One region of the Megasphaera sp. SW808 genome, then DNA from elsewhere that is predicted to be linked to it. Evidence: riboswitches for the same ligand, from Rfam matches in the RefSeq annotation. Region 1 holds a riboswitch; each other region holds the start of a gene.

Region 1 (9,750 bases):
ACCGGCCACGCCGGCGGCGCCCCAGGCGGTAAGGATGCGGCCGTGGATAGCGCTCAGGGCCTTGGTGCCGAACAGGTCGCTGAGGTAGGCCGGCATACAGGAAAAACCGCCGCCGTAGCAGGTAATGATGAGCAGCACGACGATTTGAAAGCTGAAAGCGTTCGTTTCCGTCGACAGCTTGAAGAAGGCCAGGGCCTCGATGAAGAAGAAGAGGACGTACGTATTAGCCCGGCCGATATAATCCGATACGGTCGCCCAGGCGATGCGGCCGGCGCCGTTCAAAAAGCCGATGAGGCCGACCATGGACGCGGCAGCCATGGGCGACATGCCGACGACTTCCTGGGCCATCGGCGAGGCGACGGCCAGGAGGGCGATGCCGCAGGTGATATTGACGAAAAAGAGCCACCAAATCGTATAGAGCTGCCAGGTCTTCATGGCCTCTTTCAGGGAAAACTGCGGCATGGCATCGGCATAGACCGGGCCGGATGGCTTCGCCAGCTCTGTATCGGGACGGGGTATTTCGTCGTCCTTCGGCGGCGCTAAGTACAGGGACGAGGCTGTCATGACGACGAGATACACCGCGCCCAAGATGAGGAAGTTCGTCGCCAGGCCAAAATTAGCGACGAGAAGCTGCATCGCCGGACCGGCGATCATGCTGGCAAAGCCGAAGCCCATGATGGCCAGGCCTGTGGCAAAGCCGCGGTTGTCGGGAAACCATTTGACCAGGGTCGAGACAGGCGTAATATATCCCGTCCCCAGGCCGATGCCGCCGATGACGCCGTAAAACAGATACAGCATCGGCAGGCTGCGGAACTCCATGGCCGCCGCCGTGCCGAACATAGCCGAAATGAAAAATAAAGTCGACACGAGGCCCGACTTGCGGGGGCCGGCCTTTTGGACGAAGCTTCCCAGGCATCCGGCAGACAAACCTAAAAACAAGATAGCCAGCGAAAAGGTCCACGTCGTCTGCTGGAGCGTAAAGCCCATCGATTCCATAATGGGTTTGGTCAAGACGCTCCAGGCGTAGACGCTGCCGATGCAGATATGAATTCCCATGGCGGACAGGGCAATGAGCCAGCGATTTCTCTTCATGATATCGTCTCCTTTGACTTGTCCCGCCGCGGCAATACAAAAAGCCGGCCGGCTGGACAAAGAATAGATGTACTCTTGCCCAGACGGTCGGCGTGTATGTCACCGTGCAGTCCACGTGGTTATTCCACTTCATTCCGTCAGTCCTGCACTGTATAGGTACGTTGTTATGATATGATTATACGGATTTAGAGCATACCTGTCAAGAATTATGCAGATTTTTTCACAGCTGCCGCAGCCATGTCGGCCGTATCGGCGTCCGTTCCGTAAGCTGTTTCCTGCGCGGCTTTACTCTTAGCCTTGGCGTCCGCCGCAGCCTTGGCCTGCTCCATCTGCTGCCGGCCCAATTCGGTCAGCGTCTGACCTGCCGGGGCCTTGCGGATGATGTAGACGTTTTCCAGGGGCTTCAATACGGAAAAGCCGTATTTCATCAGGGCCTGGGCATCGCCGTAGCGGTCCTCCGAATTCATGATAGCCGCGATGACCGTCCGCCCGTTCTGAGTCGCCGAAACGACGAGGCACGGCCCGCCGGCATTCGTCGTGCCGGTTTTAATGCCGTTTGCTCCGGGGAACCCGCTAGTCAGGAATTCGTTCGTCGAAACGCAATGCTTATAGCTGCCGTCGACGTAGGGCATGTCAAAGGTACTGCGCTTGACCATATCCCGGAAGGCCGGCAGCTTCATGCCGTAAGCCCCAATTTTGGCCAGATCCCGGGCCGTCGAATAGTGATTGGCGTCGGGAAGGCCGTGGGGATTGACGAAATGCGTATGGGTCGCACCGAGAGCCGCCGCCTTCGCGTTCATTTTTGCGACGAAGGCATCTTCCGTCGGCTCAACCGTTTCCGCAATGGCCACGGCGGCATCGCAGCCCGACACGAGCATCATGCCCGTCAGGGCGTTGCGCAGGGTAATCTGGTCGCCCTGCTGCAGGCCGAGGACAGAGGCATCGCTTTCGACGCTCAGGGCCTTATCGGTAATGCGAATCGTCTTATCCATGATGCCTTGTCCGTTTTCCAAGGCGACGATACAGGTCATCATCTTCGTCGTACTGCCGGGATATCCTCTCAGGTCAGGCTGTTTGGCGTACAGCTCGTCGCCCGTATCGGCGTCCATGACGTAGGCGGCCTGAGCCGCTACTGCCGGCGATTCCGGATTTTCGGCGAAGGCTATGGAAGATAGGGCTACGCAGGCAGTCAGCGCAGCTAAGATTGTTTTCTTTAAAGACATGATACATGCCTCCCTTGAGCATAAACTTATAGATGATTACAACGGATTTTTAGCGGCCATTTTCGGCTTGCGCGGGTATTTGGCCGGACATTTCTTCGTCTTTTTGATATACAGGACGGCCCGCTTGTCATCCAGCCCCGGCAAATGGACGGGGCGGACTTCCGCCACCGCGCCGCCGAGGATGGACAGGGCCTTTTGGGCTTCGGCCAGCTCTTCCTCGTACTGGGCGCCTTTTAAGGAGATAAATATGCCTTGGCGAGCCGTATAGGGAAGGGCCCATTCGGCCAATATCTGCAGGCGGGCTACAGCCCGGCTGGTCACGATATCGAAGCGTTCCCTGTATTCCTCTTTGTGGGCCATTTCCTCGGCCCGGCCGTGCAGGAAGGAAGCCGGCAAGCCCAGCTCTGCCGTCACGCCCTGTAAAAACGTCAGCCGCTTCTGCAGGGAATCGAAAAAGGTCACCTTCAAATCGGGCCGGTAGATGAGCAGGGGCAGGCCGGGAAAGCCGGCTCCCGTGCCGAGATCCAGGACGGAGGCCCCTTCGGGAAACCACTCCGCGTCATAGCACGACAGGCTGTCTATCATATGCTTTACGGCTACGTCGGCCGGCTCCGTAAGGGCCGTCAGGTTCATGACCTTATTCGTCTCGACCAGGCGCTCTGCAAACAGGCAGAATCGGTCGATTTGCTCTGCCGTCAGGGCCAGGCCAAAGTCCTTCGCCGCCGCGATGAGTTCGTCTCTAAACATGGCTTTCCTCCCGCTGGCGCTGTTCCAGCACGATGAGCAGGGCCGTAATATCCGCCGGCGATACGCCGGAGATGCGGCTGGCCTGCCCTAAGGAGCGGGGCCGTATGGCGTCCAGCTTCTGCCGCGCTTCGCCCGACAGGGTATCGATGTCGGCGTATACGATATCTTCCGGCATCAGCTTCTTTTCCAGGCGGTTCATCTTTTCCACCTGTTCCAGCTGGCGGTTGATATATCCCTCGTACTTGACCATGATCTCGATTTCCTCGCATACGTCGTCGGCCAGCTGCGGCAGGGGAAATACCTGGCTCAGAGTATGGTAGGTCACTTCGTTGCGCCGCAGCAAATCGTAAGCCTTGAGGCCGGTGCGGACGGGAGCCGTGCCAATAGAAGCCAGCTTTTCCTGATTTTCCTTTGTCGGCGTGACGGGCAGGGCCTTCAGCGCCTCCAGTCCCGCTTCGACGGCTTCTTTCTTCTCTATAAAGGCGTCGTACCGTTCCTGCGTGACCAGGCCGATGTCGTAGCCCTTCTGGGTCAGGCGCAGGTCGGCGTTGTCCTGCCGCAAGATGAGGCGGTATTCCGAGCGGCTGGTCATCATGCGGTACGGCTCGTTAGTGCCTTTAGTGACCAAATCGTCGATGAGGACGCCGATATAGGCTTCCGAGCGGGTGAGGATAAAGGGCTCCTTGCCCTGTACCTTGCGGGCCGCGTTGATGCCGGCCATGAGGCCCTGGGCCGCCGCTTCCTCATAGCCGCTGGTGCCGTTGGACTGGCCTGCCGAAAAGAGGCCGCTGATGGCCTTCGTTTCCAGCGACGGCGTCAGCTGCGTCGGGTCCAGGCAGTCGTATTCGATGGCGTAGCCGGGGCGCATGATCCGCACGTCTTCCAAGCCGGGAATCGTCCGCAGGAAGGCGTACTGCACGTCGACGGGAAGGCTAGTGCTCATCCCTTGGACGTACATTTCTTCAGTCATTTCCCCTTCGGGCTCGACGAAGAGCTGATGTCGCTTCTTATCGGCAAAGCGGACGATTTTCGATTCGATAGACGGGCAGTAGCGCGGGCCGACGCCCTGGATGACGCCGTTGCACATGGGCGCCCTGTCGAGGTTTTCCCGAATGATGCGGTGCGTTTCCTCATTGGTAAAGGTCAGCCAGCAGCATTCCTTGTTGCGGTTCTTCCGTTCGGACAAAAAGGAAAAGGCGTGGCCCTGTTCGTCGCCTTCCTGCTTCTGCATTTCTTCCGTCCGCAAGGTGCGGCGGTCGACGCGGGCCGGCGTGCCCGTCTTAAAGCGCATAAGCTTGATGGCCGCTGCCAGCAGGGAATCAGACAGGTCTTCTGCAGACCGCTGTCCCATGGGGCCGCCGGAATAGACGCATTCGCCTGTAATGATTTTTCCCTTTAAATAGGTCCCCGTCGCCAGGATGACGCATTTCGCCTTGTACACTTCGCCCATTTCCGTGACGACGCCCGTAACGGCGCCGTTTTCCATCTGGATATCTGTAATCATGAGCTGCTTGACGTCCAGATGTTCCTGATTTTCCAGCACCTGGGTCATGGTCATCTGGTACATCTTCTTATCGGACTGGGCCCGCAGGGAATAGACGGCCGGCCCCTTGCCCGTGTTGAGCATGCGCATTTGGATGCACGTCTTATCCGTATTGATGCCCATTTCGCCGCCCAGCGCATCAATTTCCCGTACGAGGTGGCTCTTGCCGGGGCCGCCTACGGCGGGATTGCAGGGCATGAGGGCGATATTATCTAAATTAAGCGTCGCGACGAGGGTCCGCGCGCCTAACCGCGCGCTGGCCAGGGCCGCTTCACAGCCTGCATGGCCTGCGCCGACGACGATGACGTCGTATGTATCGACTACAAACATGATTTCACCCTTTTTCTACTTACCTAAACAAAATCTGCTGAATATTTCTTCTATGATGTCGTCGTGGACCGTATCGCCCGTAATAGAACCCAGGAGCTCCCAGGCTTCGCGGATATCGACGATAGCACAGTCGACGGGCATGCCTGCTTCTATCGTGTCCAGGGCCCGCTGCAGGGCTTCGCGGCTTTGCCGGACCAGCTCGATATGGCGCGTATTGGCCAGCAGGGCGCTCTGGGCCGCCGTCAGCCCCTGCTTCAGGGCCAGCGACAGCATGGCGTCCTTCAATGCTCCCATGCCGGCTCCCGTACTGGCGGAAATCGAAAGGATGGGCAGCCCGTAGGACTGCAGTTCTTCCGTTTCAAAGGCCGGCTGCAAGTCTTCCTTATTCAATACGATCAGGGCCTGCCTGCCTCTGGCCGTTTCCAAAATCTGCCGGTCTTCTTCCTGCAAAGGCCGGGACTGGTCGACGACGACGAGGATAATATCGGCCCGATCCATGTATTCCTTCGCCCGGCGCACGCCGATTTGCTCGACCGTATCGTCGGTGCTGCGGATGCCGGCCGTATCGACAAGGCAGATCGGCACGCCCTGTATGGAAATCCATTCTTCGATGACGTCGCGCGTCGTACCCGGCACGTCGGTGACAATGGCCCGTTCCGTTTCCAAAAAGCGGTTGAGCAGGCTCGACTTTCCGGCGTTAGGCGTGCCGGCGATGGCCGCCATGACGCCGTCCCGCATCATGCGGCCGCTTTTGGACTCGGCCAGCATATCGTCCAGACGCCGCTCCATCTCCCGGATAGCGCCGGCAATATCGGGCACTTCTATGTCCTCCAGGTCTTCTTCGGGATAATCGACGGTTACTTCCAGCCGCGTGATAAAGTCGGTCAGGTGGAGGCGCATGTCGCCGACGACCCGGGACAGGCGGCCTTCAAGCTGGCTGACGGCGCTGGTCAGGCCCTGGGCGCTCTTGGCCTGAATGACGTCCATGACGGCCTCGGCCTGAGCCAGGTCGAGGCGGCCGTTGACAAAGGCCCGCTGGGTAAATTCGCCGGGATTGGCCAGCCGCGCGCCGTGGCGCAGGACCAGTCCTAAGATTTCGCTCAGGGACTGGCGGCCGCCATGGCATTGTATTTCCAGTACGTCCTCCGCCGTATACGAGCGGGGCCCCTTCATGATGAGCAAGATGACTTCGTCCACCGCTTTGCCGTCGTCGTCGACGATAAGGCCGTACTGTATGGACCGATCGCGCCGCTGCGCTAAGGGAAGGGAAGATTTGCTCTTAAAAATCGCGTCGCCTACGTCGTAGGCCTTGCTTCCGCTGATTCGGATGACGCCGATGCCGCTTTCGCCCAGCGGCGTGGCGATGGCGGCTATCGTATCGGTTGTATCGTACACAGTGAACGCTCCTTTCAAAAAAACCGGCGCTGCGGCGCCGGTTTTTATTGTACCAGTGACTCGTCCGCTCATAGCTGCCGACTCACTGCCGTGTCATATTCAAGCTTATTTTTCGTAATAAATAACCACGTGGCGATACGGGTCCTGGCCTTCGCTTTCCGTCCGCACATGGGCTTCGTTCTGAAGCGCGACGTGGATAATCTTGCGTTCGTAGCCGTTCATCGGCTCGAGGACGACCTTTTCGCCGCTGCGTTTAACCCGTCCAGCCAACCGTACGGCCAGCTGCTTCAGCGTTTCTTCTCGGCGCTGGCGGTAGTTTTCTACGTCCAGCATGATGAAATGGCGCGTTTCTTCGCCCTGATTAGTCGTCAAGTTCGTCAAATACTGAAGGGCGTCCAGCGTCTGGCCGTGCTTGCCGATGAGGATGCCCAGGTTCTTGCCGTGCAGGTGAAGGATGATTTTATCGGATTTGATCATCTTTTCGATCATCACGTCGATGCCCATGTTGCGCAGCACGTCCTGCAGGAAGGCCTTGGCCTTGGCGGCCGCTTCTTCAGCCGTAAAGGTTTCCTCTGCCGGTTCAGCTTCGTCGGCAGCCGGCTCTTCGACCGGTTCTTCCGGCGCTTCCGCCGTCACGGCTTCGGCCTGCGCAGCTTCTGCCGCCTTAGGTTCCGCCGGAGGTGCGGCTTTCCGCTCTTCTTCTTCAATATCGTAAATCGGAGCAGTCTTTCTGGCCTTTTCCGTCAGGCGTACCTTAGCCGGCTTGCTGCCAAAGCCAAGAAAGCCGCTTTTCGGTTCGGCCAGTACTTCGATCGTCACTTCTTCTTCCATCAATCCGAGGCGGACCAGGCCGGAACGGACTGCGTCTTCTATCGTTTTTCCTGTCGCTTCAATGGTTCTCATGCTTTTGCACCCTTTCCCTTATTACGGAACATAATCATCTGCTGGGCCCACTGGAACACGTTGGAAAGGAACCAGTAAATAACCAGGCCGCTGGGGAAGCTCAAGCTGATCCAGCCGATAAACAGCGGCATGATGACGCGCATGATTTTCTGCTGCTTTTCCTGCGCTTCCGAAGCCGCTACCTGCGTGCCCGACATCTGTTTCTGGATGACGTAGGTAGACGCAGCGGATAAAATCGGCATGATATACGTCGGGTCGGCCGCGCCTAAGCTGGGCAGCCATAAAAAGCTTTCGTACGCCGGATCGTAAGGGTAGGAGCGAAGGGCGTAAAAAATCGCGATGAGGAAAGGCATCTGAATCAGGATCGGCAGGCAGCCGGACAGGGGATTGACGCCGGTCTGCTTGTACAGCTTCGCCATTTCTTCCTGAAGCTTTTTCTGATTGCCTTTATATTTCTGCTGTAATTCTTTAATCTTCGGCTGCAGGGTCTGCATGCCTTCCATGGAACGAATCTGCTTGGCCGTAAGAGGCGAGAGGGCCAGCTTGATTACCAGCGTCAGGATGATGATGGCCAAACCGTAGCTGGGATATCCGATGCTCTGCGTAAAGGCATAGCAATAATCCATAAACGTGGTCATGATGCCACTGAGAAAATCCATTATTCCACTAAAAAAATCCAATATTCTCAACTCCAGTCAAGGATAAAATACCAGCAGGCAGCCTCTATTTCATCTGCCTGATACTTACGGCACAGGATCATATCCGCCTTTATGAAAGGGATGGCATCTCAAAATGCGCCTGACTGCTAAATAACTCCCCTTCACAGCGCCGTATTTCTGCAGCGCCTCGATAGCGTAAGCAGAACAAGTAGGGTAAAACCGGCAGCACGGCGGTTTTAATGGTGATATACAAAGCTGATAAAACCGTATTAGAATGATGAAACATCTTTTCATGGCATCTCGTTCTTTCGCAATATCCCGGCCTGTCGGAACAGCTGCAGGATGCTTCGTTCCGCCTGGGCGTATCCGGCGTATTTCAGGCTGCTGCGTCCGATAAGCACCAAGTCGACGCCGTTTGCCAGCTCGAACTGATGAAGGCGGTATACCTCTTTCATCAGGCGCCGGCAGCGGTTCCGCTCTACGGCGCAGCCGATTTTCTTGCCCGTTACGAAGCCGATGCGGGCCGGCTGCTTAGGCGACCGCTTCAAGACGTACAAGACGGCCAAGCGGTTCACATAGGATTTTCCCCGTCGGTACACAACCTGATATTCCCGATTTTTGCACAGCCTTTTTTCTTTTTTTAACTCATACATACGTTATTGTCCCGAAAATGCCAGAAGAACAGAAAAATTCCTTAGCGGAACTTTTCTGTTCATCTTGTAATAATTACGCGGAGAGTCTCTTTCTGCCTTTCAAACGGCGTCTTTTCAAAACCATGCGGCCGCCTTTGGTTTTCATTCTTTCACGGAAGCCGTGCGTTCTTTTTCTCCACAGCGTATTCGGCTGATATGTCTGTTTCACGATAGGCACCTCCTTTGTCTCAATCAACAGTAGATGAACTTACACCATAACAGCATAATTATATTCAAAAAGGATAGGGCTGTCAATCGTTTTTTCCGGAATCGCGGCGATGATGCCGCATTTGTCATAGGGACAGCGTCGTGAACGTATACCGTTTGTACATGGCGGCACAGGGTGTCGCCGCCCTTTGCTATACTGAAGCTGTCAGAGGGAGGAAATTCTCATGGAAAGATGTTTCCACATGCATTGTGGACAGCATGGCAAGTTATCAACACGTTGTTCACAAAATGTGGACAAGTAGAAAATACCTATAAGCCCAGGTATATACTGGCGTTTCTCCCTTCTTTCAAATCGAGTTATGCACTATATCCACAATATGGCCGTAAACATATCCCCAATTATCCTTGCGAAGAAGGATTCTGTTTACGGTATGAACAGAGGACGAGAGAGAATGGCATTATGAATTTTTTGACAAATTCAGCTGTTTCTATGTATTTTTCGAGGATTTTGTTGTACAATGTAATCAGATGTGTGGATAAAAAGTTCAGTTATCAACAGGTTGTTCACAATGTGTGGATAAATCAAAATCAGGCCGGAAATTCGATATTTATCGCGTTTCCGCTTTTTTCAGCCTCTAAATGCGCACTTATCCACATTGTGCTGCAACGCACATATCCACAATATTATGCGGGAAGGACTTTGCTATTATGGAATCAATGGATCTAGCTACATTATGGGCGGGAATGCTGGAACAGCTGAAAAAGGTTCTGCCAAAACCGATTTACGAAACGTGGTTCGTCTCGTCCCTCATCCCGACGTCCTACGAAAACGACGTCCTCGTACTGGCGGCGGCGCAGAAATTCGTATGCAATTTCGTCAATAAGAATTATGCCGATCAGCTCAACGAAGCCGCCGAAGCCGTCACGGGGAGGCCTACGACGGTCAAGTTGGAAGATATGAACGCCCCCGCCGCGGAACCGGCAAAGCCAGCGGAAAC
Region 2 (9,750 bases), on a different contig from region 1:
ACGCCCTGGACGTGGCGTACGACCATCATATTTCCTGCATCATTGACGACGGCCTGCTGATTTATCAAAACCGCATCGTCGCCGGCCGCTCGGCTAAGGAAGAAACGAACCGCATGAAAGCCGTCCGCCGGGCGATTTTTCTGCAGAAGAAGCATGCTCAAAGCGTAAAAGACGCCTTGGACGAGCTGCAGCCGGATCAGCTCCTTATTTTAGGTACGTCGAAGCACATGATACACCGCATCTGCGAGGCCTTGGGGCTGCCCGAAGCGGACTCGTACATTCGCATCGAAGACGTGTCGTGTCCTGTCGAAATTGAAAAGGCCCGGACGATTCGCATCAACGAGGGAAAGCACATCATTCCCGTGCCGACGATGGAGCTCAAGCCGCGCTTCCGCGGGTATTTGCTGGCGCCCATCCACTCCCTGCTGACCCGGCGGAATCAAAAGGCTCCGGATTTCGAGCATTCTGTTGTGCGTCCCGTTTTCAGCTATTACGGGAAATTGACCTTTTCCAACGAAATGCTGGAGCATCTGATTATCCACCGCCTGCGGCAGATAGGCGGATTGGCAAAGGTCAACCGCCTGCGGATCGATAAAAACCGCGAGTCGGAAGGGAACGGGCTGGCCGTATTTTTAGTCGTAACGGTATATTACGGCGAAAATCTGAAAAAACTCATGAGCACCATCAAAAAGGGACTGCAGCAGGATATAGAATATACGACGGGCATGTCCTTTGAGATTTTGAAAATTACAGTTCGCGGCGTCGTACTGCGATAGAAGGGGAGATAGCGTGTCAGGTACAGAATTATTGATGTTGGGAACGGGAAATGCGATGGCTGTGCGCCGGTATAACACGTGCTTTGCCGTCCGTACGGCTGAGGGACAATGGTTTTTAACCGACGCCGGCGGCGGAAACGGCATTTTCAAGCGCTTGGAAGACGGCGGCGTCGCTTATACGGATTTGCATTATATGTTTGTAACCCACGGCCATACGGACCATATCATGGGCGTCCTCTGGGTCATGCGCAAGATCGCTTCGCTGATGGGATCCGGAGCATACGACGGGCAGTTCCACATTTATTGTCACGACGTGGTGAAGCAAATGCTGCTGTCTATGGCGGAAATGATGTTTAAAAAGAAGGATTTTGCCTGTATTGGCAAGAACATCTGCATTCACGAATTGAAAGACGGCGACACGGTGGAGTTTCTCGGCCTGTCCCTTACGGCCTTTGATATCTGCTCGACCAAGGCCAAGCAATTCGGATATCTATTGACCTTCCCCGACGGCATGAGGCTGACCTGTCTGGGCGACGAGCCGTATAACGAGCGCTGCCGGCAGTACGCCGAAGGAACGGATTGGCTGCTGGCCGAGGCCTTTTGCTTATACGAGCATAGAGATCTGTTCCGGCCCTATGAGAAGAACCACAGCACGGTAAAGGACGCGGCGGAAACGGCGGCTTCTCTCGGCGCGGCGCGTTTGGTGCTGTACCACACGGAAGAAAAGACCGGCAGCAGCCGGAAGGGGCTGTATACGGAAGAAGCGAAGGCCTATTACGGCGGCGCCGTGTACGTCCCCGAAGATATGGAGCGGATCGCGCTCAGCCGCTGAAGCGCAGACTGATGGATTATATAAAGGAGTCGTTCGATGATACAGCTTATACTTTGCGGATTGGTAACGGGCTTATTATATTTTTGGAATTATAAATACTGCAAACTCAGCGCGGACCCGGCCTATGCGCTGCAAAACCCGATTATGCTGCGCATCAGTTCTATAGCGCGCAGCGTCGGCACACCGGCGTTTCTGGCCTTTCTCTTTTATACTGTGGAGTGGAGCGCCGTCTATTATCTGGTCAGCCTGTTTGTCGGCATCCTTGCGGCCGGCTTGGCTTATAAAGGCGGCAAGGGAAGGGGCTTCATGCATTTTATGGGGATTATCGCCTGGATTCCCTGGGTGTGCCTCAACGGAATGCTGTTATATTTGATTATGAAATAGTTATAGTAAACGGAAAGGTTGTGAAGACAATGGCAGAACGAACCCTTTCCTGCGCCGACTGCGGCGTAGTGAACTGCAACGTCATGAACAAGGAATATCCCGATTTCTGCGTGACGACGCACATGGATGAAGACGTGAAACGAGAAGCCCTAGCACTGTATGAGCAGGACGACAATCAGCAGGTCATGCAGACGGCGGCTGGCGTCGAATGCGACGGCTATTTAAAGTGGTGCCGCGTCCAGGAGACTATTGAATTTGCCAAACGCATGAATTTCCATAAAATCGGCATTGCGACTTGTGTCGGCCTGATACAGGAAACGCGGATGCTGGCAGGGATTCTGCGCAAGCACGGCTTTGAAGTCTTCGGCATGGCCTGCAAGGCCGGCGCCGTTCCCAAGGCAGAGCTGGGAATTGACGAAAAATGCAACGCCGTCGGCGTCAACGCCTGCAATCCCATCCTCCAGGCCAAGATGCTCAATGCCGAGCATACGGATATGAACATCGTCATGGGCTTGTGCGTCGGCCACGACAGCTTATTTTACAAATATTCCGAGGCCTTGACGACGACGCTGGTTGTCAAGGACCGCGTAACGGGCCATAATCCTGTGGCGGCACTGTATACCAGCCAGTCGTATTATAAGACGAAATTATAAGTTGAGCGAGCATATCGCTAAAAGGCGCCGCCCTTGTCTGTTTCCCATTGACACAGGGCGGCTGCGCCTTGTATAATGAAACAGAAGCATGTGACTGACGGAAGTGGAGCTACCACGGGGAGCATGGTTCATTACAGCCGACCGTCTGGGCGAAGGTTCCAGAAGTGTCGGTATTTTTATTTTTGCCAGGAAATTTCTTATTTTCAGGAGGTAATACTAATGAAAGAATTGCAATTGAAATACGGCTGCAATCCGAATCAATCATCGGCAAGAGTATACATGAAAGACGGCAGCGAACTGCCCTTTGAAGTCATGAACGGCCGTCCGGGCTACATCAATCTGCTCGACGCCTTCAACAGCTATCAGCTGGTCAAGGAATTGAAAGAGGCGACAGGCCTTCCCGCCGCGGCGTCCTTTAAGCATGTCAGCCCGGCTGGTGCCGCCGTTGCGACCGACATGAGCGATACGCTGAAAAAAATCTATTATGTAGACGATTTGAAATTATCTCCCCTTGCTTCGGCCTATGCCTGCGCCCGCGGCGCAGACCGCATGAGCTCCTACGGCGATTTCGTCGCCTTGTCGGATATTTGCGACGCTGAAACGGCGACGCTGTTGAAACGGGAAGTATCCGACGGCGTCGTGGCTCCGGGATATACGGACGAAGCCCTGGCTATTCTCAAGACGAAGAAAAAGGGCAACTACTGCGTGCTGAAGATCGACCCCGATTACGTTCCTCAGCCTGTCGAATCGAAGGACGTATACGGCATTACCTTTGAACAGGAACGCAATAACGCCAAGATTACGGCCGACTTGTTCCAGAACCGCCCGACGAAAAATAAAGACATCCCCGAAGCGGCGCAGCGCGATTTGCTCGTAGCGCTGATTACCCTGAAATATACGCAGTCCAACTCGGTCTGCTACGTCAAGGACGGCATGACCATCGGCGTCGGCGCAGGCCAGCAGTCCCGCGTTCACTGCACGCGCCTGGCCGGCAATAAGGCCGATATCTGGTGGCTTCGCCAGAATCCGAAGGTATTGGCCCTGCCGTTCCGCGATGACATGCGCCGCCCGGATCGCGACAACGCTATCGACGTCTATATTTCCGATGACTACGAAGACGTACTGGCCGACGGTGTATGGCAGAATCTGTTTACTCAGAAGCCGGAACCCCTTACGAGAGAAGAAAAGAAAGCCTGGATCGGTCAGCTCCACGGCGTAGCGCTAGGCAGCGACGCTTTCTTTCCCTTTGGTGATAACGTAGAACGGGCCCACCGCAGCGGCGTCGATTACATCGCTCAGGCCGGCGGCTCTATCCGCGACGACAATGTCATCGAAACATGTGACAAATACAATATTGCTATGGCAATGACCGGCTTGCGGTTGTTCCACCACTAAGATATGAAAAGAGCGTCCCCTTAGGGGACGCTTATTTTATAATTTTCTTCTCCTTGACTTAGAGCGTACTTCATGTGATACAATGAAGATGTTTATGAGAATGAGTTTATCGGGAGGTAGGTTATGGAAAAAGCAAAAGTATATTTTACGGATTTTCGCTGTAAAGTAGGTACAAATAATCTGATGAAGCTGCAGAAGCTGTGCAAGAAAGCCGGCATCGAAACGATCGACTTCGAAGGAAAATTCGTCGCCATCAAAATGCATTTTGGCGAATTAGGCTGTCTGGCATCGATTCGCCCGCAGTACGTTAAAGCCGTCGCCGACTTGGTTAAAGAATTAGGCGGTAAGCCCTTCCTGACGGACTGCAATACATTGTATCCCGGCAGCCGCAAGCACGCCCTGGAACATTTGGACTGTGCCAACCTGAACGGCTACAACACGATTACGACGGGCTGTCAGATCATCATCGGCGACGGCCTGCGCGGCACGGACGAAGTGGAAATTCCCGTTAAAAACGGCGAATACGTACAGAACGCCAAGATTGGCCGGGCTATTATGGACGCCGACGTATTTATCAGCCTGGCTCACTTTAAAGGCCATGAAATGACCGGCTTCGGCGGCGCCGTTAAAAACATCGGCATGGGCTGCGGCAGCCGCGCCGGTAAGATGGAACAGCATTCGTCGGGCAAGCCGGCTGTCAAGGCCAAGAAGTGCAAAGGCTGCCGCCGCTGCGCATCCGAATGCGGTTCCAACGCGATTACATACGAAGACAACATCGCCCATATTCACGAAGATTTGTGCAAGGGCTGCGGCCGCTGCATCGGCGCCTGCGCCTTCGACGCCATTCACACGGTGCAGTGGGACGCCAGCGAAAAACTGGATTACAAGATGGCTGAATATGCTCAGGCCGTCTGCCAGGACCGTCCGTGCTTCCATATCAACCTGGTCATGGACATTTCGCCGAACTGCGACTGCCATGGTGAAAACGATGCGCCCGTATTGCCGAATATTGGCATGTTCGCTTCCTTCGACCCGGTTGCCCTCGACCAGGCCTGCGTCGACGCCTGCTTAAAGGCCACGCCGCTGCCGAACAGCCAGCTGTCCGATAATCTGGCGAAACCCGATTGGGAATGCCACCACGACCATTTCCTCGACGTTCATCCGGATATCAACTGGGAAGCTACGCTGCGCCATGCTGAAAAAATCGGCCTTGGCGTAAGAGACTACGAATTAATTACGGTAAAATAAGCCGAAGCCTATGCGGAAGGCCCCGCCTGCATTTGTACAGGCGGGGCTTTTCGTTTATAATGAAAAAAACGGCTTTTGAAGAATTTGTATTTATTTTATCAAAACCAATTGATTTTTCCGGGCACTCTCTATATAATGTAGTTATATATTAAAAAATATTATGAAACCATTAATGTAAATTATAAATATATTAAAACGTACGCTGGTAGTTGACGATGCGGCATGTCGCCGACGGCGTATGACGAGAGAGCGAGGAAGTGAAGCGATGAATTGTGTAATTTGCGGGAAAGAATTTACGCCGCGGCGATCTATTCAGAAATACTGCAGCGCCGAATGCCGGCGGTATGCCAACCGTCATGGCGTCAACGATATCCGGGCCGCCGCTCCGGCTACGGCTCCGGTAATTCGTGAATTCCGCTGTCTGAAATGCGGTACCATCGTCAGAGTACGGGATCATTCGGACGGCAGGATGAAGTTTTGCTCCCAGCATTGCGAAAAGCTGTACTGGAAACATTCGAAGAAAGTAAAGGCCGTCACGGTATACCGCAAGTTTTCCTGTCGGGAATGCGGAAAGCATGTCCTCGTTACGGACCCGCTGGACCGGCGGCGGATTTTCTGCAGCCGCGAATGCCGCATCCACTGGTTCGGCAAGCACAACGCGGAGAAGAGAGCTAAGATGGCTGCAGCTCATGCAGGTGGCGATGTACATGCCGGACAGATGCTGTAGGAAATCAAAAAGAAGGCACGCGAATCATATATAACGTTCGCGTGCCTTCTTTTTGTTTGTCTTATTTATGGCGGGACAAGTCTACTTCGTCCAGCGGAATAATATTCGTATGGTGTTTTACCTTGTGATACAGGTATACGGCGAGGAAGACGGGAATGCCGATGTAGGCGACACTGGCGCCGTACCAGTCAATTTCTGCTCCCGTAAAGGCCGAGTAGTTCTGACCGGCCGTAACGATGATGCACATGAGCAGGGCCAGCAGGGGGCCGAAGGGGAAGAAGGTTGCTCTGTAGGGCAATTCCTTTAAATCCTTGCCTTGGGCCACGTAGGCGCGGCGGAAGCGGTAATGGCAAATAGCGATGCCGATCCAGGTGATAAAGCCGGCCATGCCGCTGATGTTGACGAGCCAGTCGTAGGCCTTGCCTTCGCCGATGAGCGACGTAAGGAAGGCTGCCAGGCCAAAGATAACCGTTGCGAACAGCGCATACGACGGAACGCCGCGCTTATTCAGCTTGAGGAAACATTTTGGTGCCTGGCCGGTCTGGGCCATGGCGTAGAGCATACGCGTCGAGACGTACAGGCCGGAGTTGCCGGCAGATAATACGGCTGTTAAAATAACAGCGTTCATAATCGAGGCGGCGGCAGCCAGGCCGAAGCGTTCAAATACCAGCGTAAAGGGGCTGATAGAAATATTTTCTACGCTCGAATTGAGAAGATTCGGGTCCGTATAGGGAATGAGGAACCCAATGACGACGAAGGCTCCTAAATAGAATAACAAAATACGCCAGAAAATAGAGTGAACGGCACGGGGAACGTTTTTTTCCGGATTTTCACTTTCGCCGGCAGCGATACCGATCATTTCCGTTCCCTGGAAGGAGAAGCCGGCAACCATGAAGATGCTCAGCATGGCGGTAAATCCGCCGACGAAGGGCGCATCGCCGACCGTCCAGTTTACGAATCCCGGCGACGGCTCGGGCCCGAGTCCCAGAATGAGGAAGGCGCCGGCGCAGAGGAAAATTAATACTGTCAGAACTTTGATACCAGCAAAGATAAATTCGCTTTCACCGTACGAGCGGGTCGACAAATAATTGAGGATAAATAAGATAAGCAGGAAAATACCGCTCCATACGGCAGCCGGCACGTCGGGGAACCAGTATTTCATGATCAGGGCGCCGGCAACCAGTTCGGCTGCGACGGTAATAGCCCAGTTGAACCAATAGTTCCAGCCCAAGGCGAAGCCTAGGGATTTATCGACGTAGCGGTTGGCATACGTTTCAAATGAGCCGCTGACCGGCAGGTACGCTGCCATTTCCCCTAAGCTGGTCATAAGGAAATATACCATGACGCCGATGAGGGAATAGGCAACGAGGGCACCGCCCGGACCGGCTGTGCTGACGGTCTCGCCGCCGGCGACAAACAGGCCTGTGCCGATAGCGCCGCCGATGGCGATCATGTTCAGATGGCGGGCTTTTAAGCTACGGCGCAGCTGTTGTTGTTCTTCTTTCATTCAATCACAACCTTTTTTATAGTATTACTATAGTAAAAAAAACTTACCTGTATATTATAGCGAATGTTTTTCTTGTTGACAATTAAAGGTTTCATCAGGGTTTATACCAAATTTGAAAATAAAATACGCTGGAGCAGGCATTTAACGCAATGTCCTGGACAATTCGTCAACCGTATGTTTCAACAGGACAATATGCGATTTTTTATGCGTTTTCATGCGCGTCGTCGGGCCGGAAATGCTGATGGAGGCGACAGCTCGTCCTGTTGCGTCGACGATAGGGACGGCAAAACAGGTCAGGCCGAGTTCGCTTTCTTCGTTGTCGCAGGCGTAGCCCTCTCTTTTTACCTGGTCGAGAAGGTGGAGGAGCTCGCCGGCATCGCCGAGAGACGCAGGGGTCAGCTTTTGGAAGCTGACTCTTTTTATATATTCTCGTATGACCTGGTCGGACTGAAATCCTAAAATCGCCTTGCCCGATGCCGTGTGGTGAGCGAGCTGACGATAGCCCAGGGCCGTTTCCATTTTCAGCTGCGACGTGCCTAAGGCGCGGTCGATGAACATGATGTGAATGCCGTCGTCGACGATGCCTAAATGACTCGTTTCTCCCGTCTGCCGGGCGATGTCCTGCAGGTAGGGATGGATGAGGGCTGCCAGCTCCATGCGGTTATAGGCCAGCATGCCTAGGGAAAACATGTTGAGGCCCAGACGATAGGTGGCGTGGTCGGTCTTCGATAAAAAGCCGCGGTTTTCCAAGGTGACCATGAAACGGAACACTGTGCTGCGGCTGAGGCCCAGCAGCTTGGCCGCGTCGTTTACGCTGAGTTCTTCATAGTCGAAGAAGAGATTTAGGAGAGACAGCGTATTGTCTACAGAGGTGAGTATATATTTTTCTTTATTCGAGGCGTCTTCTTTCATATACAGTATCCTTTGCGGGGTTAGTTTTTTGTGTACAATGTATAAATCATTTTTATTATAGCATACTCACCGTAAGAGACCTATAGATATGACGCGGGCACATCATAAAGAGGCGGAAAATATCGCTTTCTCATGCATCATATTTTTCATTGACATATTGATTTAAACATTCTAACATAGAAATATAAATTTCATATAGAGAAACAAAAGTATCTTTATATGAATAAAAAAAGGAGATGAAACTATGAAGGAAATTCGTTTGCAGGGCCGCGGCGGCCAGGGTGTGGTTAAGGCGTCGCAGCTCGTCGTGGAAGCGGCCGTAGCCGAAGGACTATACGGACAGGCGATTCCCTTTTTCGGTGTAGAACGGAAGGGATCGCCTGTATTTGGGTATCTGCGGTTGTCTCACGAACCGATCCGCCGCCGTATGCAGGTCTATGAGCCGGATATCTTGATTATATTTGACGATTCCCTCGTGTCGGCGCCGGAGACCTTCGACGGCTTGAAAGCAGGCGGTATGGTGATTCTCAATACGACTAAAACACGGGAAGAGCTGCCCCTTCCGCCTCAGGCCGGCAGCGTATGGCTCGTCGACGCCGCGGGAATTTCGGAAGGCCTGTTAGGCCGCAACATGCCGAATACGGCCATGCTCGGCGCTTTTGCCAAGGCGACAGGCTTGGTGGATAAGGATACGCTGTTGGATAAGATTGAGCATACCTTTGGCGCAGAGAATAAGGAAGCAGCTGTCCGGGCTTACGACAGCGCTGCGGAATACAAGTAAGGGGGAGAGAGTATGAGCGAACGTCTTCATATTACGCCGGTCGGCGATACGGGGATGTATATTTTGGATACGGCGTCGTGGCGCGTATTCCGCCCGGTTATGGACAAGGAAAAATGCGTAGAATGCGGCATGTGCCTGACGTACTGTCCGGTGAACGCCATCGTCGGCCGTGAAGATAATACGTACGAAATTACCTACGATTACTGCAAGGGCTGCGGCATCTGCGCTCAGGAATGCCCGCGCAAAGCGATTGATATGGCGCCGGAAGGAGGAATTTAGACGATGAGCAGAAAAGTAGTATTGACGGGAAACGACGCGGCGGCGGAAGCGGCGGCTTTGTGCCGTCCCGATTTAATAGCGGCGTACCCGATTACGCCGCAGTCCAAGGTCGTAGAACATTTAGCTGATATGATATACGACGGCCGGCTGGACTCGGAAATGATTCAGGTAGAGAGCGAGCATTCGGCCATGAGCGCCGTCCAGGGTGCGTCTGCCGGCGGAGGACGGGTCTTTACGGCGACGAGCGCCCAAGGGC
Region 3 (9,750 bases), on a different contig from region 1:
GACAAATCGTACTGCGTCAGAAACGACTGGACTGCCGGCGGGATATCGCCGCCCCAGTTGGGATAGCCGACGAAGACGACGTCGTACTGATCCATATCGTCTACCTTTGAAGCGACGGCCGGACGAATATGGTTCTCCCGTTCGTACCGGAAACGGGATACCGTTTCCTCATACACATCGGAATATGGCACGGCCGGCACGATGCGGAACAATCGCCCGCCCGTCTCCGAAGCAATAACCTGCGCCAGCACTTCCGTATTGCCGGAACGGGAAAAATACGCAACCAACACGCGATGCCGCCCCAAGGCGCCGGGCGCGGCAGGCGCAGAAGCGCAGGTCCCCCAGCAGGCAAACAATCCCGTAGCGGCGGCAAAAACAGCCAGCGCGGCGATTCCTAATACGACCCATCGTTTCATCATGCATCTCCTCCTGCAAAAAAAAATATAGGCATCGTTTTGATACCTATATTGTAAAAGCCTGCCGGGCTCTTCGTCTAATGCTTATATTTTGTTTCTCTTCATGCCTGAAACACATGGACCAGGCTTCAGGCCTTTTGTCCCGACACATAGTCGTGGACAAAATCGAGGAATTTCGCTACGGTGATGCTGGCAGGAGCGTATTTTTTCCAGACTAAGACCGTACCGATTTCAATAGACGGATATAAATACCGCCGGCACACCTGCCTTTCATCCAAAAAGGGCCTGCCGCCGCCGATGCACAGGCTGTATCCCAGTCCTTTGCGCACCAATACGGATGCGTTCGTGCTCATATTGCATTTGGCTACAGGATGAATGCGAGAAAAATATTTGCCGAACCAGTTTTTCAATTCCTTATGGACGGCAGCCCGCCACGGAAAGATAATGTCCTTTCCCGCCAAATCTCTGGCTTCGATGTATGTTTTTTCTGCCAACGGATCGTCGGCCGGCAGCAGGACGGCCCACCGTTCTTTTACGGGCAGGCGGATATATTCGTACCGTTCCAAATCGGCCGGCTCGAAGAAAATACCGATATCAGCCAGGCCGTTTTCCAGCCGTTCTGCCGTATGCTCGGCGTTGGCTGCGTACAGCTCAAAGGTCACGGCAGGATGACGTTCCTTAAAGGCTTTAAACAGATCGGCCAGCAGCTGCACCGCTTCTATTTCACCGCAGCTCACGGACACGACGCCGTCTACACCGACATTGGCATCAGCCAATTCCCGGCTTCGTCTTGCCGACGAGAGCTACGATTTCCTCGGCCCGCCGCTTCAGCAGCAAGCCTTCTTCGGTCAGCTCTACGCGCCGCATAGGCCTCTTGAACAAGGGCGCGCCCGCTTCTTCTTCCAGCTGGTTCATCTGCCGGCTCAGTGTCGGCTGGGTAATATACAATTTCTCGGCGGCTCTCGTAATATTTCCCTCGTTGGCCACCACTAAAAAATACCGCAGCAATCGGATTTCCATACCTTCGTCCCCCTCGTCGACTCTATATCATTTCTATGTCTCTCTCTATTCTATTGTAAAGAAATTCGCCTTTCAGCACAATCTATTTTTATAAACCGGCATGTTCCTCCGCCGCAGCATGCTCTCCAAGCATGCTGCCCTTCTGATTTCAAGTATTAGACTTTTAAAAATTATTCCGTACAATGAAAAGTGAAACGGGCCCATTTACATCCTGATATGGAGGTGAGACTACATATGCCCATGTCTCGTCGCGATTTTTTAAAGCGGCTGGCCTTAACCGGCGGCGCTGTTGCCGCAGCCCCCTATGCAGGCGTGGCCGCTCATATTTCTCCAGCAAAACAACAGGCCGATCCGCTTCTGACAGGCATCTGCGATATTCACATTCACGCCGCTCCCGACGTCAAGCCGCGGCGCATCGGCGAACTGGACTTCGCCCGCCGCGCCAAAGCTGCCGGATACCGGGCCGTCATGTACAAAGCTAATGAATGGAGCAGCCACGACCGGGCTTATCTTATTGAACAGGCCGTTCCGGGCCTTTCTGTCTTCGGCGGGTTCTGCATGAATCCGACTCACGGCAGCCGGGTCAATCCCTATGCAGCCAGAATGGCCGTGCAGACGACGGGAAACCGCTGCCGCTGTATCTGGATGCCGACGCAGGCCGCCGTATACCAGCATGCTCAGGAACACCTGGCCGGCCCCGTCATCCCTGTGACGGATCCAAACGGTCACGTATTGCCGGAAGTAGCAGAAGTTATGGAGATTTGTGCTGAAGCAGATATTATGTTTGCGACTGGTCATTCTTCACCAGCAGAAAGCGTAGCCATGGCTCGCAAGGCCAAGGAAATTGGCTTGAAGAAATTTGTCGTCACCCATGCCAATTCCCGCATTTGGAAATTAACAGAGGCACAAATAGACGAAATCGCCGCGCTAGGCGGCTGGATAGAATACTGCTTCCTGCCCAACCTCTGCGGTCCCGGCACAGGCCTTCCCAATATTCCTAAAGCGACGGCAGAAGAATTTATCGCATATGTTTCGCTATGCCCGGAGCGATCTTTCGTCAGTACTGACCTGGGCCAAACGGGCATGCCCGATCCCTTAGACGGCATGAAGCAATGCATTCAAACCATGCAGTCTTACGGCATATCCCAACAAACAATCGACACGCTGACTAAACGAAATCCTGCCCATCTCGTAGGGCTATTGTAAGATCGAAAGGAGACTGTATGATGAAAAAAACGACTCATACGCCATCTGACAACGCCATAAGCCGCCGCAGCTTTTTGAAGCTGTCGGCCATTGCCAGTGCAGCCTTCGCCGTTTCGCCTGCCGCATCCCTTGTGTCGGCAGCGCCGGCGCCTAAAAACAGCGGAGCAGCCGCCGTAGACGGCACGCGCATTCTCGGCTCAGGCCGCTACCGGCTAAAGGTATCGCCACTGGGATTCGGCGTCATGGGCATGACCTTTAACCGCAGCGCCGCACCGCCCCACGCGATGCAGGTATCTCTCATCCGCGAAGCCGCCGAGCGGGGCGTAACCTTTTTCGACACGGCCATCCGCTACGGCCCGCTGAACAACGAACGTCTGACCGGCGAAGCCTTGAAGCCCTATCGGGACAAGGTGGTCATCGCCACGAAATTCGGCCATGAAATTATCGACGGCAAGGCTACGGGCCGGCAGGACAGCCGTCCGGAAACGGTAAAACGCTATTGCGACGAATCGCTGCGCCGACTCGGCGTCGACTGCATCGACCTCTTTTACCAACATCGCCTCGACCGGAACACGCCTATTGAAGAAACGGCCGGCGCAATTCAAGATTTAGTGCAGGCCGGCAAGGTTCGCTGCTGGGGATTATGCGAGGTCAGCCCCGACGTTATCCGCCGTGCGCACTCCGTCCAACCCTTAACGGCCATTCAAAGCGAATACCACCTCATGTTCCGCAGCGTCGAAGAAAACGGCGTTCTGGATACGTGCCGGGAGCTGGGAATCGGCTTTGTCCCTTACAGCCCCTTAAACCGCGGCTTCCTAGGCGGCGCTATTAACGAATACACCCAATTCGACCCGAATAATGACAATCGACAGACCTTGCCTCGCTTCGCGCCGGACGCCCTGCGGGCCAACACGCGCATCGTCAACGCGCTGCAGCAATTCGGCCGAACCCGCGGCATGACGTCGGCTCAAATCGCCCTGTCCTGGCTCCTGGCCAAGGAACCGTGGATCGTTCCCATCCCTGGTACGACGAAGATTTCTCATTTGGAAGAAAACCTCCGCGCCGCGGCCATGCCTCTTTCCGCCCAAGATATAACAGAACTCGAAATCATCTTAGCCGATATTCCTATAGTCGGAGACCGCTATCCTGAATCACAGCAGCGGCTCGTCGCACACTAAAGCCAATACAAAATGCCCCTGCCGTAAAGCCTTCGCTTTTATGGCAGGGGCATTTCTTATCTGTTTTCGTATTCCCGTTCTACACGCTGTTCCAGTATGGCCGCCTCGCGCTCGATGCGCTGAATGGCCTCGGTCATATTCCGCACGTACGCCTCGTCTGTAATAGACTGCAAATTGACGCGAACGCTGTAAAAAGCCGACCGCATAGCGGAGCGGGCATTCATGGCAGCAATGGCGCCGTCTGTAATGACCCATTTATTGCCGTAGCGCACGGTCTGTTCCGCCAGCTGCACGAGGACGAAAATATCCTTTCCCAGAGAAAAGGGAATTTCCGCCGCTTCCTTGAACGCCTGCTGCACAATGTCCTTCCGATTGGGCGTATCCTTAGGCAGCCGTACGGCGCGGATCACGCCGTCAAAGGCCTCCGCATCTTCGGCAATACCGGCCAGATAGCGGGCACGCAGAGCCTGCGCTTTTTCCTTGATGGACTCCATCAGCCTGGCAACGTCTTCATATCCTTTCTTACCAAGAGTCAGATTTGCTACCATTTCGACGAGAGCCGCCGCCGAGGCTGCCGTCATGGCCGCAATGCCGCCGCCGCCGGGAACGGGTTCTTTGGAGGCCGTCGCTTCCAGCAGGGCGTCAAGGGGCATGGACTGGAACCGGCTGAAATCGGGCTTAGAACAATCCTGTGATAACGCCATTTTCATCGATATCCATTCTGTTGGCAGCGGGAACCTTCGGCAAGCCCGGCATCGTCATAATGTCGCCGGTCTGGCAGACGATAAAGCCTGCGCCGGTGCAGACGCGCACGTCCTTAACCGTAACGGTGAAGTCCTTCGGCGCACCGAGGAGAGCCGGGTCGTCGGACAAGGAATACTGCGTTTTCGCTACGCAGAGAGGCATCTTGTCGAGGCCGAATTTTTCCAGCTCGGCAACCTGTTTCTGCGCTTTGCTTTCAAAGACGACGCCTGCGCCGCCGTAAATCTTTTTGACGATCGTTTCCATCTTCTGAGCAATGGTGTCGTTTACGTCGTACAGCGGCTTGTACGGCGTCTGAGGCTGGGCGATGAGCTTCAGTACCTTTTCTCCCAATTCTACGCCGCCCTTACCGCCTTCGGCCCAGCAGTTATTGAGGGCTGCTTCGACGCCGTAATCAGCGCAGAGCTGGCGGAGCGTCGCGATTTCCGCGTCCGTATCCGTAGCAAATTTATTGATGCCGACGACGACAGGAACGTCGTAGGTACGCATATTTTCCACGTGCTTGGCCAAATTGGCGAAGCCCTTCTTCAAGGCTTCGATATTTTCTTCCTGCAAGTTCTTCTTGTCTACGCCGCCGTGCATTTTAAGAGCCCGAACCGTTGCGACGACGACGACGGCATTCGGTTTGATGCCGGCAAAACGGCACTTGATGTCCATGAATTTTTCCGCGCCGAGGTCTGCGCCGAAACCGGCTTCCGTAACGGCAATATCGCCCATCTTGAGAGCCAGCTTCGTAGCGACGACGGAGTTGCAGCCGTGAGCGATGTTGGCAAAGGGGCCGCCATGTACGAGGGCCGGCGTGTGCTCGATTGTCTGGACGAGGTTCGGCTTGATGGCGTCCTTCATGAGGATTGCCATAGCACCTTCGACGCCGAGCTGGCGGGCCGTCACGAGATTGCCGTCCAAGTCATAGGCTACGGTGATATCGCCCATGCGCTTCTTCAGGTCCATGAGGTCGCTGGCCAGGCACAACGCCGCCATGATTTCCGAGGCGACGGTAATCATAAAATGGTCTTCCCGCGGGAACCCGCAGACCTTGCCGCCCATGCCGACGACGATGTTGCGCAGGGCCCGGTCGTTCATGTCCATGACGCGCTTCCAGATGACGCGGCGCACGTCGATGCGCAGGGCGTTGCCCTGATGAACGTGGTTATCGATAGCAGCGGCCAGAAGATTGTTGGCCGCCGTAATAGCGTGCATGTCGCCTGTAAAATGGAGGTTAATATCTTCCATCGGCAGTACCTGCGAGTAACCGCCGCCGGCAGCGCCGCCTTTAATACCGAATACGGGGCCGAGGGACGGCTCGCGCAGGGCGACGACAGCTTTATGACCCATGTAGTTCAGCGCCTGGGCGAGGCCGATCGTCGTCAGCGTCTTGCCTTCGCCGGCCGGCGTCGGCGTAATAGCCGTGACGAGGACGAGCTTGCCGTCTTCGTTTTTCGAAAGGCGCTTAATAGCGTCAAAGGAAATCTTTGCCTTATATTTACCATATAATTCCAAATCATCGTCAGTTAATCCGACTTTTTCCGCAATCTTTACGATCGGCTCCAGCGTGGTCTGCTGTGCAATTTCAATATCGCTTAATACCTGTGCCATGATTTGCGTCACTCCTGTCCGTAGCATAAAAAAATACCGACACTTCTGGAAAGGTTGCCCAGACGGTCGGCTTCGCGTCAATCATGCTCCCCGTGGTTGATTCCACTTCCGTCAGTCACATGATTATGGATTTATTATACAAGAATTCTCCGTATACTGTCAATGACATTTGCCCCTTCAGACAGTGTCAAGTTGTTGTGGGTATATATTTGACAGAAACATCTTGGCATGTAAATCCAGCCTTTTAGTATCTAATGTATATGGTGATATCCACTGTTTTGGATATCTTTCATCCATCTTCCGTGTAATGCGCCTTCGCTCCCCGGCATACGGCAGCTGTGCTCTGCATCATACACGCAGTACGGCAGCCGCCGGCGTCGGCATTGCCTCGTCAATTCCTGTTCATTCAGGTCTGGTACTGTATCGGAGGGTTTCTTCGTCAGGCAATCTAAGGCATAGCGCCACACGTCGCCGCCGTTTTCTGCCAGCGTCCGCAATCGGGCAATCCGTTCCGCCCCGTCTTTGCTCCAGCCCATTCCACGTGAGCTCAGCCGGGCCGACAGGATATGACTAACATGCCCTTCCGTACTGCTGGCGAATGTCTCCCGGTTCTGCAGCCAGTCCCGAATCCCTTCCCAATGGTTCAGGATATATTGTTGACCTTTGCGAATCGCCTTTCTCCGATACGGACGGTGTCGTATCTTCTGTTCAGCTTCCCGGCAGAATTGTTCCCGGTCATTGGCCAGCAAGGCGTCATACAGAGGTTGGAGCGTTTTCGTCCCCGCTATCTGCCGCAAGTATTTGACAACATGAAATCCGTCCATGACGCATCGGCTTTTTTCCAGGTACGCCGTCGCGCTCTGTATCCACGCCGCCCCGTCTCCCAGAATCGTAATCTCCGGGCTGCCGTATACGGTTTGGATATACTCTTTGATTTCGTCCCAAGGCATCCCATATCCCGTGAATACTCGCTTTGCAGTCAGTGTTCTCCGGGTTCTCCCCTCCGGTACTTTCCCTTCATATACATAGGCCAGCCGCAGCTGCCGGTTGTTTCCCTGCTGCATCGCCACATGGTCTTCGTCGGCTTCGATGAACAGTTCGGATACCTTCGGCCTCCGCTCCGGCAGGGGAGCCGCTGTATTCGGGATCGTCCCCAACCGGCATAAGACGTTCCGCACGCTCTGTTTGCTTACCGGGACCGGAGTGGATACTTGGGCTGCTTTCGCATAACTCATATCCTTGGCATGGTCTGCCATCCGGGCCTGACAGGAAGCCTCGATCCGGCTGTACGCCGGCAGCTGGCACCATTCGTCCAGCAGATAGGTGTAGCGGCCCGTGTCTTTCTGTCGGTAATACCGGCGGTGAAAGGTGATTTCTCCAAACGTGGTTACCAAGGTACGCGGACGGGCTGTTTCTTTGATCTGATAGGTACGCTGCGGCTTCACCGTTTCATAGATGGCTTCATCGGCCTGTTCTAACATTGCCGACAACACCTCCCGCCCCAGGTTCTGCACAAACTCTTGTACAGCCAGCGTCACGTCGGTCAGGGACGCCTGGCCCGTTACTAACGATTCCATGTTTGTATTAAAAAAGTCTGTACTGAGAGAAAGAATCTGTTGTATAATGTTCATGAGAAGGACTCCTTTGCGTGAGATTGTGGTGATTTCATTATACCAAAGAAGTTCCTTCTCTTTTTATATGTTCTTCACTTTTGTGCAGTAAAGTTTTCCCACAATTATTTTACACTAACGCCCCTTCACCCTTGGATGCAGCTTAGCGCCGCAAAAATCCAAAAGGGAAAGTTACTTGATGCAGTATCGGCTAGAATTCTATTAAAGAAGCCGGCTCGCAGAGAACCGGCTTATATGCAACACTATGTATGATTATATGTCGATTTCCTGCATGTCACCGAAGGATACGGGGCCGCCGATAAAAATGCTGCACAGCTCTTTGTCTTCGCCTTCTACGGCCGCGGCAATGGCAATTGCGCCGCCGGGCTGCTGAATCGTACAGGACACGTCCTTTTTTCCTACGCAGGCCAAGGCCGCCGCTACAGCTGCCGAGCCGGAGCCGCAGCTCTGTTCCCAATACAGCGTATCCGTCGCCGTCACGTATACGGCCGGGACCATATGCAGATGGGCCGGATCAAAAAGGACGAGGCCGAATGCGTCCAGCTGTTCGTCCGACGCATAGTCCTGCAAGGCCGTCCAAAACATGTCTTTATATTCCATTTCCGCTTCGGAGGCAAAGTGGACGAAATGAACGATGCCCGGCAGCTCGACGCGGAAAAAGCGGCTCGGCATGCCGCCTACGTCGAGGAGAACTGCTTCGACAGACAGGGGCAGGGGCATTTCGATATAGGCGTCGTAGACTCCGTCGGAACGCTTTTTGGCCTGGGCCTGGAGGAGGCCTTCACACCCCGAACAGGACACGGCATATTCGCCGCTATCCCTGCCGGCGAGCTGCAAGGCATAGGCTGCGGCAGAGCGGGACGCGTTGCCGCAGAATTCGCCGCCCATCATGTCGACGCGCAGCGGCTGGCCTTCCGCCATGGATAAATAAGCGACCTGTTCGGCGTCGATACCCTTGTCTTTCAGGAGCTTTGCCGCCAAGGAGCTGCGCTGTTCCGGCGCGACGTCGCTCAGCACGAATAGGGTCGTATTGCCGCTGGGATCTGCTTTTACATATTGCAGTTTCACGTTGCTCAACTTCCTTTCTATCTGATAAAAAAGGTACCGGCCATGCCGATACCTTTTTCTGTAATGCGACTTTTATTTCTTGACGAGTTCTTCTTCTACCTGAATGTGAAGCTCGTGAAGTTGTTTTTTCGTAACTTCCGACGGCGCTTCGCTCATGGGGTCGATAGCGTTCTGCGTCTTCGGGAAGGCGATGACGTCGCGGATGGACTTGCGTTTGAGCATGAGCATGATCATGCGGTCCAGGCCGAAGGCCAGGCCTCCGTGAGGAGGAGCGCCGTATTCGAAGGCCCGGAGCAGGAAGCCGAATTTCTGTTCCGCTTCTTCCGGCGTAAGGCCAATGGCCTTAAATACGCGCTGCTGCAAATCAGGCTGGTAAATACGGAGGGAGCCGCCGCCCAGTTCGACGCCGTTAAGAACGAGGTCGTACGCCTTGGCATAGACGTGGGCCGGGTCGGTTTCCAATTTATCCAAATCTTCGTCGCGGATAGCCGTGAACGGATGATGCATGGCGACGTAGCGTTTTTCTTCTTCGCTGTATTCGAACATGGGGAAATCGACGACCCAGGTGAAGGCAAATTTGCTTTCGTCGATCATGTTCATGCGGCGGGCCATTTCCTTACGCAGTTCGCCGAGAGCTGCCGCGACGACGGCCGGCTTGTCGGCAATCATGAGGACCAGGTCGCCCGTTTCGCTGCCGCACTTTTCGCCGATAGCTTTGAGCGTGTCTTCGCCGAGGAATTTCTTGACCTGCGATTTCAGCGTGCCGTCTTCCATGAAGCAGATCCATGCCAGGCCCTTTGCGCCGTAGCGGGATACGTATTCGACGAGGTTGTCCAGTTCGCGGCGCGGAATGCCGGCATCGCCTTTGACGTT

What was found. Region 1 has a riboswitch for ZMP and ZTP ahead of E0L13_RS10250 (OFA family MFS transporter). Riboswitches for the same ligand answer to the same signal wherever they lie in the genome.
Region 2: it holds a riboswitch for ZMP and ZTP, as region 1 does, so the genes downstream of both, E0L13_RS03925 (phosphoribosylaminoimidazolecarboxamide formyltransferase) here and E0L13_RS10250 (OFA family MFS transporter) in region 1, are expected to answer to the same signal.
Region 3: it holds a riboswitch for ZMP and ZTP, as region 1 does, so the genes downstream of both, E0L13_RS09705 (formate--tetrahydrofolate ligase) here and E0L13_RS10250 (OFA family MFS transporter) in region 1, are expected to answer to the same signal.

The regions. Positions count from the first base shown of each region.
Region 1 is NZ_SJOT01000031.1:206-9,955, forward strand. Features, by position in the region: gene E0L13_RS10250 (OFA family MFS transporter) at 1-1,092, opposite strand, end outside; ZMP/ZTP riboswitch at 1,163-1,247, opposite strand; gene E0L13_RS10255 (D-alanyl-D-alanine carboxypeptidase family protein) at 1,299-2,315, opposite strand; gene rsmG (16S rRNA (guanine(527)-N(7))-methyltransferase RsmG) at 2,352-3,062, opposite strand; gene mnmG (tRNA uridine-5-carboxymethylaminomethyl(34) synthesis enzyme MnmG) at 3,055-4,935, opposite strand; gene mnmE (tRNA uridine-5-carboxymethylaminomethyl(34) synthesis GTPase MnmE) at 4,951-6,330, opposite strand; gene jag (RNA-binding cell elongation regulator Jag/EloR) at 6,436-7,233, opposite strand; gene E0L13_RS10280 (YidC/Oxa1 family membrane protein insertase) at 7,230-7,892, opposite strand; gene yidD (membrane protein insertion efficiency factor YidD) at 7,977-8,186, opposite strand; gene rnpA (ribonuclease P protein component) at 8,183-8,545, opposite strand; gene rpmH (50S ribosomal protein L34) at 8,619-8,753, opposite strand; gene dnaA (chromosomal replication initiator protein DnaA) at 9,461-9,750, shown strand, end outside.
Region 2 is NZ_SJOT01000006.1:86,927-96,676, forward strand. Features, by position in the region: gene E0L13_RS03905 (hypothetical protein) at 1-776, shown strand, start outside; gene E0L13_RS03910 (MBL fold metallo-hydrolase) at 790-1,608, shown strand; gene E0L13_RS03915 (hypothetical protein) at 1,645-1,992, shown strand; gene E0L13_RS03920 (DUF1847 domain-containing protein) at 2,022-2,645, shown strand; ZMP/ZTP riboswitch at 2,726-2,803, shown strand; gene E0L13_RS03925 (phosphoribosylaminoimidazolecarboxamide formyltransferase) at 2,865-4,040, shown strand; gene E0L13_RS03930 (DUF362 domain-containing protein) at 4,164-5,288, shown strand; gene E0L13_RS03935 (hypothetical protein) at 5,554-6,015, shown strand; gene E0L13_RS03940 (amino acid permease) at 6,077-7,522, opposite strand; gene E0L13_RS03945 (IclR family transcriptional regulator) at 7,664-8,434, opposite strand; gene E0L13_RS03950 (2-oxoacid:acceptor oxidoreductase family protein) at 8,679-9,215, shown strand; gene E0L13_RS03955 (4Fe-4S dicluster domain-containing protein) at 9,228-9,494, shown strand; gene porA (phenylglyoxylate dehydrogenase) at 9,498-9,750, shown strand, end outside.
Region 3 is NZ_SJOT01000027.1:23,645-33,394, reverse strand. Features, by position in the region: gene E0L13_RS09735 (flavodoxin) at 1-419, opposite strand, end outside; gene E0L13_RS09730 (LysR family transcriptional regulator substrate-binding protein) at 545-1,192, opposite strand; gene E0L13_RS11970 (LysR family transcriptional regulator) at 1,185-1,436, opposite strand; gene E0L13_RS09720 (DUF6282 family protein) at 1,671-2,642, shown strand; gene E0L13_RS09715 (aldo/keto reductase) at 2,660-3,820, shown strand; gene E0L13_RS09710 (cyclodeaminase/cyclohydrolase family protein) at 3,877-4,530, opposite strand; gene E0L13_RS09705 (formate--tetrahydrofolate ligase) at 4,499-6,178, opposite strand; ZMP/ZTP riboswitch at 6,228-6,307, opposite strand; gene E0L13_RS09700 (ISLre2 family transposase) at 6,430-7,809, opposite strand; gene E0L13_RS09695 (hypothetical protein) at 8,062-8,877, opposite strand; gene aspS (aspartate--tRNA ligase) at 8,950-9,750, opposite strand, start outside.